DNA from 2 places in the Paenibacillus sp. P4_A7 genome. Region 1 is predicted to be linked to the other one. Evidence: a T-box and tRNA genes for the amino acid it is inferred to sense, from the RefSeq annotation. Region 1 holds a T-box; the other holds one or more tRNA genes.
What was found. The T-box of region 1 lies ahead of metG (methionine--tRNA ligase). A T-box ahead of a tRNA ligase gene usually reads a tRNA of that ligase, here a tRNA-Met.
Positions count from the first base shown of each region.

Region 2: it encodes a tRNA-Met, which carries the amino acid that the T-box ahead of metG (methionine--tRNA ligase) is inferred to sense. The anticodon was not compared.

Region 1 covers NZ_JBFUHJ010000528.1:26-3,506, forward strand. Annotated here, with positions in the region: partial or broken gene AC1DWN_RS30360 (NUDIX domain-containing protein) at 1-390, opposite strand, end outside; gene metG (methionine--tRNA ligase) at 472-2,112, opposite strand; T-box leader at 2,159-2,422, opposite strand; gene AC1DWN_RS30370 (GNAT family N-acetyltransferase) at 2,528-2,689, opposite strand; gene AC1DWN_RS30375 (hypothetical protein) at 2,778-3,089, opposite strand; partial or broken gene AC1DWN_RS30380 (VOC family protein) at 3,132-3,481, opposite strand, start outside.
Region 2 covers NZ_JBFUHJ010000275.1:409-7,095, forward strand. Annotated here, with positions in the region: gene AC1DWN_RS23390 (hypothetical protein) at 10-285, shown strand; tRNA gene AC1DWN_RS23395 (tRNA-Val) at 727-802, opposite strand; gene AC1DWN_RS23400 (S-layer homology domain-containing protein) at 937-1,905, shown strand; gene AC1DWN_RS23405 (uracil-DNA glycosylase) at 1,968-2,657, opposite strand; gene rnhA (ribonuclease H) at 2,669-3,322, opposite strand; gene AC1DWN_RS23415 (hypothetical protein) at 3,366-3,863, opposite strand; tRNA gene AC1DWN_RS23420 (tRNA-Leu) at 4,013-4,098, opposite strand; tRNA gene AC1DWN_RS23425 (tRNA-Leu) at 4,434-4,519, opposite strand; tRNA gene AC1DWN_RS23430 (tRNA-Ile) at 4,540-4,616, opposite strand; tRNA gene AC1DWN_RS23435 (tRNA-Met) at 4,655-4,731, opposite strand; gene AC1DWN_RS23440 (hypothetical protein) at 4,842-5,009, opposite strand; gene AC1DWN_RS23445 (ABC transporter substrate-binding protein) at 5,237-6,687, opposite strand, start outside.

The DNA of each region.
Region 1 (3,481 bases):
CATTCTTTTTGGTCCATGAAAACCTGGCTGCAGATCAAATTTCATTAATCCCATGAACACAACATGATGTGCAGTTTGGTTGGTTTCTTCAAAAAGCTCTCTGATTACACACTCCCTAGCAGATTCTCCTTCCTCTATTACCCCACCAGGTAATTCCCAGCTTTTTCTCCATTTGTTTAACATGAATAGATACTTGTCTTGACAAGTGACAACAATTAATGAATGTGTTAATGGCGCATCCAGTGAGAAATTTTCAATTTCATCCTCAGCAATCGGAAAGAACTCTAGAAAAATGTTACCTTTGGCATCCGTGACTATAGACATATTTTGTTCCTCCTTCACATTTAATTTAATTGTAATTCGATAATAATCACATTCTACCTCTATCAATAGAACAATCACCTTTATAATTATCCAGAGAGGCTGCCGATTAGCAAGCCCTCTCTGGTTAACCCTTCATGTTAGGTCCGACTACAATTTCCGTTTCTCTAACAAACTTGTTTCTTCATCAATTCGACTACTATCAATACGCTGGAACAACAGCTCTAGATCTTGGATTTTTAGACTAGCTGGAATTAGAGTCAACTTCCATATCGTTTTTTTAAGCTTTAGAAACTTTCTAATTTTTTCACAGGAGAAGGGAATGAATGGGTCCAGTAGATTTGAAAGATTCACTATTATTTGCACGCATGTATGAAGAGTAAATCCACTCGCATCGCGATTTTCTTTAATCTGTACCCATGGCTTTTGTTCATCGAAGAATTTGTTTGCTCGGCGAACATGAGTAAAAATCAGTTCAATGGCTTCCTTTAGATGACCTTCTTCAATTAAAGAACCAGACTCTAAATACAAACCCTCTAGTGTTCTTTTCCACTCTTCACTCAGATTACCTTCAGGAATGCGCCCGTCAAATGATTTGTCTATAAAAGCCAAAGTACGATTAACAAAATTACCAAACGCGCCAAGCAATTCACCATTGTGGCTATGGATAAATTCCCTCCATGAAAAGTCAGTATCCCGTTTCTCAGGGCCGTTTGCGATCAGAAAATAACGAATAGAATCTGGKTGATAACGACTCATAATGTCCGGTACCCAAACAGCCCAATTATTACTAGTCGAAAACTTTCTCCCTTCTAAGGTCATGTATTCACATGAAATAATGCGATCTGGCAAATGGAGGTCACCAATACCCATGAGCAATGCTGGCCAAACGACTGTATGGAAGGGGATATTATCTTTGCCATGTACATAATAAGCAATTATTTCTTCCTTCTCTTTCAGCCAAAAAGATTCCCAACTGCCGCCTGTCTCAGCAGCCCACTGCTTGCTAGCCGATAAATAGCCGCTTACCGCCTCGATCCAAACATATATTTTTTTATCTTCGAATTCTTTAACCGGAACATCGACACCCCAAGTTAAATCCCTTGTTACCGCACGATCTTGAAGTCCCTCTTTTAAATATCGTCCCGTTAACCGGACAGCATTTTCTTTCCAACCTTGTGATTGTTTTGAATATTCGGATAATTCATCTTGGAATCTTGAGAGTTCTAGGTAAAAATGTTCAGTCGGACGCTCGATTGGGGGATTCCCACAAATCTTGCAGGTTTTGTCCGTTAGATCCGCTGGATCTAATAATGTCGAGCAATAATCACATTGATCACCTCGTGCTCGGTTGCTACAAACCGGACAAATACCCTCCACATACCGATCTGGTAAAAATTGATGATCTGTTTCACAATAGGTCTGTTGTATTGTTTTCTTGTATAAATAACCCTTTTCCAACAGACTCAAAAATAATTGTTGAACAACCTGATGATGGAAAACTTGGTCCGTACGTGTGTACATATCATAAGTAAAACCTAATTGGTTAAAGCATTCAGCAAATTCCTCATGAAAGCGATCTGCAATGTCTCCCGGCGAGACTCCCTCCTGAATGGCTTGWACTGCGACAGGTGTACCGTGGCAATCYCTYCCCGAAACATARAACACCTTTTCTCCCTTCGAACGAAAATAACGTGCTAGCACATCACCTGGCAATAAACTTGCCAAACGTCCCAAATGCAAAGAACCGTTCGCATATGGCCATGCTCCTCCAATAAAAATATTTGCCATTAAAACTCCTCCTTCTTTTTTTGGACAAACAAAAAAGCCCTCATCCCAAAGGGACGAGAGCTGTTGCTCACCGCGGTACCACCCAATTTTATCAATGCCTTTCGACATTGACCTCTTCAGGTACGACGCTTTTGCGTTTATACCCTAGCACAGTAACGGGTGCGGGTTCCGGCGCAGTCTACAACCATATGAGGCTTCGATGCGCAGCTCTGAGACCATATTCCCACGGTTATTCTTTACCCCTTTTCAGCAACTGGGGCTCTCTGTAAAAAGACGTCACGATGGTACTCTTTCTCTTCATAGCTTTTTTCCGAATATTCAAGTTATTGTAAATAATACGAAATAAAATATCTCATGTCAAGGTTATTAAGTGGAGGGCTTGCCATAAAATACGATAAGGTTTAACGCAATACCTTTACAGATTGTACCAATACATCGGGTGCTCAGCAATTTGATCAACCGTAATAATATCAATTTCAGCAAAGCCGTTGCCAACAAAAGGAGATGAACAAACACTGATGATTTGATCATCTTTTGAAATAAAATGCCCAACACCATGCTCATTAAACTGGAATATGACCGCGTTTTTTTTTTAGCATGATCGATTTGATAGTTCTGAAGTGCGCTCTCCCATTCATCTGTTCAAACATTKGTTTAATAATTAATTATTTCATTTCATCTTCGACAAAATTTATTGCTTCAATAAATAGACTATGCAACTCGGATAGCTCTTTTGTTCTTCTAATAAATATTGGATTTTGGAAATTCTCATCCTTAACGATCATAAGTCTAAATGCCCCTTCGATAATATCAAATTCAGGCAACCATCCAAAGTCCAAACAATAATTGTCTCCATAATCAACTAATAATATATCAAGTTTAAGAGACCAGATTTGTTCTTCTAATGAAACTGTTTCATTAAGTTCAAACCCGCTCCAACAGATGCGACCAGATTTAAAATCTATTTTGTCAAACATATGTAACCTCCACCCGTTAACGTAATAGATCTACATAATCGGTTATGGTTGCCAAACTTCCCATATGCTACCGTCAGGATCAGCGAACGTTATGTTTGGTCCGCTTGTCACCCGTTCTCCTAATATATTCACTCCGTTTTCATTGAAACGTTCAAGTAGCTCCTCGACCCGTGGAGTAATGAAACATGCCATTGCATGGGGTTTGCCGCTGTCCAATGACCATGAAAAGCGTAATCGACCGCCTTCTTCATCCGATTTATGAAGGAACAGAGCGGGTACAACTTGCCTTAAACCAGGTGAAGGCAGGTTTCCATTCCGATCGGGATAATTCAAAACAGCCATCACCATCCCAGGCTCAACACGGTCGTTGTTTGCTGGTTTGAAACCTAAAT
Region 2 (6,687 bases), on a different contig from region 1:
CGCCTGTAAGTGAGCCCATGCCAATGCAATGACGTTCTCATAGATACGAGGTTCACAACGGCTACAGTTTGGTTTGACGAACGGATCGCAAATGGTGCTGCTGCCGCTGGTGTTCAAATAGACGGATTCACAGCAATGATTGCTGCGAATGGTGTTAATCGTACTGCTAAGGCATACATCAAGTATCAAATTCCAAAGGCCAGCGCTAACTTTTATATCAAGGGAGCAAACGCTTCTGATCCTGAAAAGAATTCCTTAACCGTTACCATTAACCGAAAGCATTAGATAAAACACATGTGAGGTAATCAGAATAAGATTCCGGGTCAGAAGGAAAGTTTTTACGCGAAATATTTGGTCTAATTAATTTAACACTCCTTAGAGAGTGTTTTTTTTATCGAATGACACCCCCCCTGAATGCTTCTGATAACTAAATATTCAGCCAATGTTCAATATCTTTGGAACTTAAATTATTTGATTGTGTAGAAATCTGGTCAGCGCCCAATTAATATCGATCGAGAAACCATGGAAGCTCTTATCCAGGAAGACGTTGCTGATACGTTCGGGAAAGCATTTTACGGCAACAAGTAGATTCGTATCATTCGTATCAAGACCCAATTCGTATCAAATTCGTATCACGGCACCAAATGGCACCAAATAATCATAGGCTGATTTAATAGTGAAAACAAAAAAAGCCTTGATTATCAAGGCTTTACGAGTTAAAAGTTATGGTGATCTGAACAGGGTTCGAACCTGTGACCTCCACCCTGTCAAGATGGCGCTCTCCCAGCTGAGCTATCAGATCGTATTAGGGACAAGTAATAATATATCAGGATTCAATATTGAAGTCAATAGTAATTTTTTCTAAAAGTTAAGCAACAATATAACAATGAGTTGCGTTTAATAAGTGCTGCAGCAAATTAAAGAAGAGGTGATCGTATGAAGAAGAGACCGTTATTAATAATAACTATAGTTGCTATGATGCTTTTGACGCTTGGACAAACAGCGTGGGCATTTAAAGACGTTAACAATGATCCAAATGCACAAAAAATTGCTGAACTAAAAAAGCTAGGGATAATTAGTGGCAATACGAAGAATGATACATTCGATCCACAAGGTAAACTGACCTATGCAGCTGGCATTTCCTTGATCGTACGCGGATTGGATATCAATATTAACCATATTCGCTTCATTAGAGCTCCGGAAACAAGCGACTATTTCACTAACATTAAGAATGATGCTTGGTATTCAGAAGCTTTCATTATTGCGAGCCTAAACGGACTTGATATTCCTAAAACAGTAAAAGCGGACGATACAATGACTCGCGAACAGTTCGCTCACCACTTATTTCAAGCCATAATCAAGAAAGGCGACTATGCCTTTACTGAAATCTTCATGCTTCTAGAAGACGAGAAGGATGTTAAAAAAGAGTATATGAACAGCATTCAAAAGCTGCTTATCAGCAAAATTGTCCAGCTAGACAGTTCTAACAAGTTTTATCCGAAGCAAGCCATTACCCGCAGTGAAGCAGCTGGATGGCTTTATGACGGCATCAAATTTGTAAAGGAGACCACTCCTATTCCTGACAAACCTGAACCTGAACCTGAACTACCTGCTTTTGATATTAATCTATCTGTGACCTCAGTAAATGCTGATGTGAACAAAGTAACCATTAGTACAAAAGTTCCACATCCTGGGTATGGTATTCGTATTGCTTCCATTGGCTTTGAAGGTGATCAAGCTATTATCTACGTAGAAACAACTTTTCCTGAACCGGATAAAATGTATCCTCAAGTCATTACCGATGCTGTAGCATCTACTTACGTGGATGCTACATACAAACCAGTGCTACCAGGATCGATCGTTTTAAACAACTCAGGATCCAGCACCGGCATTATCGCTGAATAGAGCACTAAGGCTTCTCCTCTTGTCTGATGACTTAATCAGATAGTGGAGAAGCTTTTTTATTCCTATTGGGACACTTCTAGCTCGGGGATGGTCCAATCTATAACAGATCTCCCAACGCTCTCAAGATATGAATTAGCTCTAGAGAAAGGTTTGCTGCCAAAGAAGCCTCTTCTCGCTGCAAACGGGCTCGGATGCGGCGAGGCAATGATATGATGCTTATCCGCATCAATGTTAGCTGCTTTCGCTTGAGCATGCTTTCCCCAAAGCATAAATACAACAGGCTCGTTCCGCTCATTTAAAGTAGATATAATTCGATCCGTAAATTGCTCCCAACCAATCCCTTGATGGGAGTTAGGCGCTCCTTCCTCAACCGTCAGCACCGTATTAAGCAGTAGCACACCTTGCCTTGCCCACGATTGCAAAGATCCATGATCCGGAATAGGACACCCTATGTCGTCATTCAGCTCTTTATAAATGTTTTTCAGTGATGGTGGAATACGAATTCCTGGCTGCACGGAGAAACTTAATCCATGCGCTTGTCCAGAACCGTGATACGGGTCTTGCCCTAAAATAACAACGCGTGTTTCTTCGTATGTCGTATAATTAAGGGCGCTAAATATGTCCTCAGTATGGGGATAAATAACAGCATCCTTCGATCGCTCAATTAGAAAAGCTTCTATTTTTTTGAAATAAGGTTGATTGAGCTCATCCTGTAAAATGTGAGACCAATCATTATCGCAAAGCACAGTCATAAAATCTCCTCCTACTTCCTGCCGAAATCTGCTTTTATTTCTCCCCACTCCTCCGTATTCCACTTTAATATTTTATTGTCATATTTATTATCGCGAAGCCAATCTGTTGCCCAATCTGTCAGAGCCCATATTTTAGCGGTCGATGAGTCGCGTGTCAATGTCGAGCCTGTCTTCTTATTGCGAATCCAACTTAGAGCTGTTCTAGAATCAGTATAAATCGTTTGTGTTGAGCCCTTTTTCTTTAAATAGTCAAGTGCATGTACGATGGCAATAAACTCGCCTAGGTTGTTCGTTCCATTCGGAATTGGCCCAACGTAGAACAATAGGTCACCCGTTTGCGTATCTACTCCTTTAAACTCTACAGGCCCTGGATTCCCTCTCGTTCCTACATCGACTGAGATGCTGTTATAATCGATGGTTTGTTCACTTGCCGTAGCTTTGAGCTTCTTCCCCTCTATGTAAGGCTTAGCCTTTCCTGAAGCCTTCTCTTGACCCCAGTATCCCTTCCACCCTTCCTTAAAAGCAACAGCTGCTTGCTGAGCTGATTCAAATGATTTAAATTTGGCACCTGTAAAACCATTTACCTGCTCCTGACACTCTTTCCACGTTGTATAAATACCAGGTCTGTTGCCGACCCATACGACATAATGCTTACTTGCTGCCATTAACGCTACTCACTCCTTCGTGATTGAACATCTTGAAGCCTATTTAATTTAACGCTACATTTTTATCAAACCAATTATAAAAATAATCATGAATAAACTGTCCAACTATACTGTATGGGGCTAATTCATCCTGGGCAAACTGTTCCTTACCTCTAATACTAAAATACATCCAAAGAGCCATAGCCTCCGCAAATTGCTCCGAGTTGTATTCTACACCATTCCGCAGGTCAGCGATATATTGCATGCAATCGTCCATCGTTGTCTCAGTTTCACTATTATATTCTTTTAATTTTATTTTAAAATAAGTATAGAGCAATAGGAAATTTTTATTCCCTGATAGAACAGTACTAAAAAGAGCAGTTGAAACCGATGCAGTCATAATTAATAGCTTCCAACGCTCTCCATCCACAGCTATTGTAGGATCATTCTTGTATCTCTCCAGCAATTCGTTATGTAAAGAGTCCTTTAGTGCAAAAACTTGCGCATATAGCTTGCGTGAGCTTTCTTTTAACTGGGTATCAAACTTATCGTCTCTATTCAAATAATCCGTCCCCTTCCGTTATTCATTATAGCAAATATGTCTCGAACAAAAAAATCCCTATTCTCAACTTGTGATTAGCAAGTCGATAAACGGGATTCTTTCTTCCATATATAGTTCATAAAACGATGTACTGCTAGATTGTTCTGTTATGCCGAGGACGGGAATCGAACCCGTACGGTAGTCACCTACCGCAGGATTTTAAGTCCTGTGCGTCTGCCAGTTCCGCCACCCCGGCGCAATTAAATCATGCGCAATGAGAATATAGCATACCATATTCGCCCTCTATTTACAAGCCCTATTTCTAAATTAGAGACGGCTAAGACATGAAACCGATAGCTGATTGATAAACCGTGTTTTGCTTCATGCATTGTTACTCGTGCCTTTATTGTAAGCTTGGTCAAGTTCATGTGCAATGAAAAAACCTCCTTCGCTTGCATCTGATTTGGTCAGATACTGCAAAAGAGGTTTTTTCAGTTTCAACTTGAATCTTGCGTGTTAACACAGGATTGCAGTTCCCCACATATTACTTATGTACTTCTTAAAACTTGCTACTGCTAGATTGTTCTGGTATGCCGAGGACGGGAATCGAACCCGTACGGTAGTCACCTACCGCAGGATTTTAAGTCCTGTGCGTCTGCCAGTTCCGCCACCCCGGCATGAAGATAAGCTTTGCAAATGGTGGGCCCTGAGGGACTCGAACCCCCGACCAATCGGTTATGAGCCGACCGCTCTAACCAACTGAGCTAAGGGCCCTCGAAAAACGTATATTTCAACGTAGTCATCGAAAGGGTTGGTTGCGGGGGCAGGATTTGAACCTGCGGCCTTCGGGTTATGAGCCCGACGAGCTACCGGGCTGCTCCACCCCGCGACGTGTTTCCATTTGATTATGAAGCTTATTGTTTTGGCGACAAGAATTACTATACTATATTCGACTGTTTTAAGTCAAGCATTTTTATAAATTAATTCACAAACTATTTTTCACGGAATAAATCGCACACCATATCGTCCTTTTTTCGATCGAAATACCTCGACTTCATTTGGACACTCGTACCCGTATATCCAATAATCATTTTCCATTCGTTTGACAAGGCAACCAGCTTGAAATTTTGTTTCATATAGTCGGACCCAATACACCCATCTTATCATCGAACCCCTCCTGATGTATGTGCACTGCAGCGCTTTCGCCGCTTGAATTAATCTTATAGTCATTAGAATACCCAAATTCGGATAAATCAAGCAATTCGAAGCGATCTTAAACTTAGTATTTAATGCTGTCTAATGCTGTTTCTGAGAGGATCTAAGATAACTAAAACACATTGAAAAGCGACCCAACGACATTTCGTCATTGGGTCGCTCTTTGGCTCTAAAACTCTTTATCTCATCATTGGGCTAATTACGCCGCCGCCTCCACCTTGAGGATTATTCTTTATCTCTTCAAGAACAGCATTGCCTTTAGTCTCCCATTCAGCAAGTGCCTCTTTTGCCGTCTTTGTTCCCTTTATCACTTCAGCGAATAACTCATAGCCAAGCTGCTGAGCATTCCAGATACCTGGTTTTTCGTTGAATATACTATCCGCATTCGAATTAGTCGGTGGCAGTGGCTTAAGAGTAGTGAATGCGTCCATATTATATTGCAATCCGCCAATTGGCTTCAGAAACTCTTTACGAGCAACCATCTCATACAAGCTTCTTGATTTGAGTTTAGCCCACTCTTTACTGTTGGAGTATTTAATAAATTCCCATGCATCCTTCGAGTTCTGTGCATTAGCATTAATACCCATCAGTTGATTTAGACCAATATTTCCGCCTGTAGTAGGGTCGGTTGGGTTAGTAGGTACCGTAACGACATCCCAATCAATGGGTACAAAATCTTTGATCTTCGAAGCGTTGTCCGACGCTTTCTTAAGCTCATTAATATAGCTATATTCACCTATTGTCATGGCAACCTTACCTTTAATGAACATATCACCGTAGAACGGATCATTGCCGCCCGCTTCGCCTCTCTTCTCATTTAGAAGCGTATAGTATTCTTGATTAGGTACGATGTTATCTTTATGAAGTGAGGCAACAGTGTTCCAGACTGATTCCCACTGATCACTGTTTACAAGCATTTTCTCACCTTTGTCATCCCATATCTTCAGCTGTAAAGCTTGACTGTAGACCTGAGTATCGTTAAATCCGTCAGACTGCCAGCGGTTAAATGAGAAGCCAAACTGACGGTCTACACCTTCTCCTTTAGCCATTTGACGAGCTTTGTTAAGCGTGTCATCCCAAGACATTTTGTCAGTTGGAGGCTCGATACCCGCATCTAAGAACATTTTTTTGTTATAAAAGAGTGCGGATGAAGTAAAGGTAGGGGTTAATGCATAAATGTTGTTGTCCCCCGCTGCTTTGATTCCATCAATTACAGTCGGAACATAATCGGACAAATCAAATTTATCCTGTTGAATAAGCGGGTCTAGTTGCTGCAATAAATTGTCTTGAGTCAATCGACGAAGCATATTATAATCCAGTACTACCACATCTACTGGGTTTTGACCCGAAAGCATTTCTTTCATTTTTTCATATGGGTCTGGTTGCTTTACTGGTTTTTCTGGATCATTCTGTTCATACCGTTGGTCGTCATAATTGATGGCTCCAACAATTTCAAACTGAACGTTGGGATGAGTCATTTCAAACATATCGGTATATTGCTGACGGAAATACGGCTCATTGTCCGATCCTCCATACAATACGCCAATGCGCAGCACACTGGTCTCCGCTGTCTTGTTTGAGCCGCTGCTGCATGCTGCAAGTGAGCCCACAGACAATGCTAGTGTTAAGC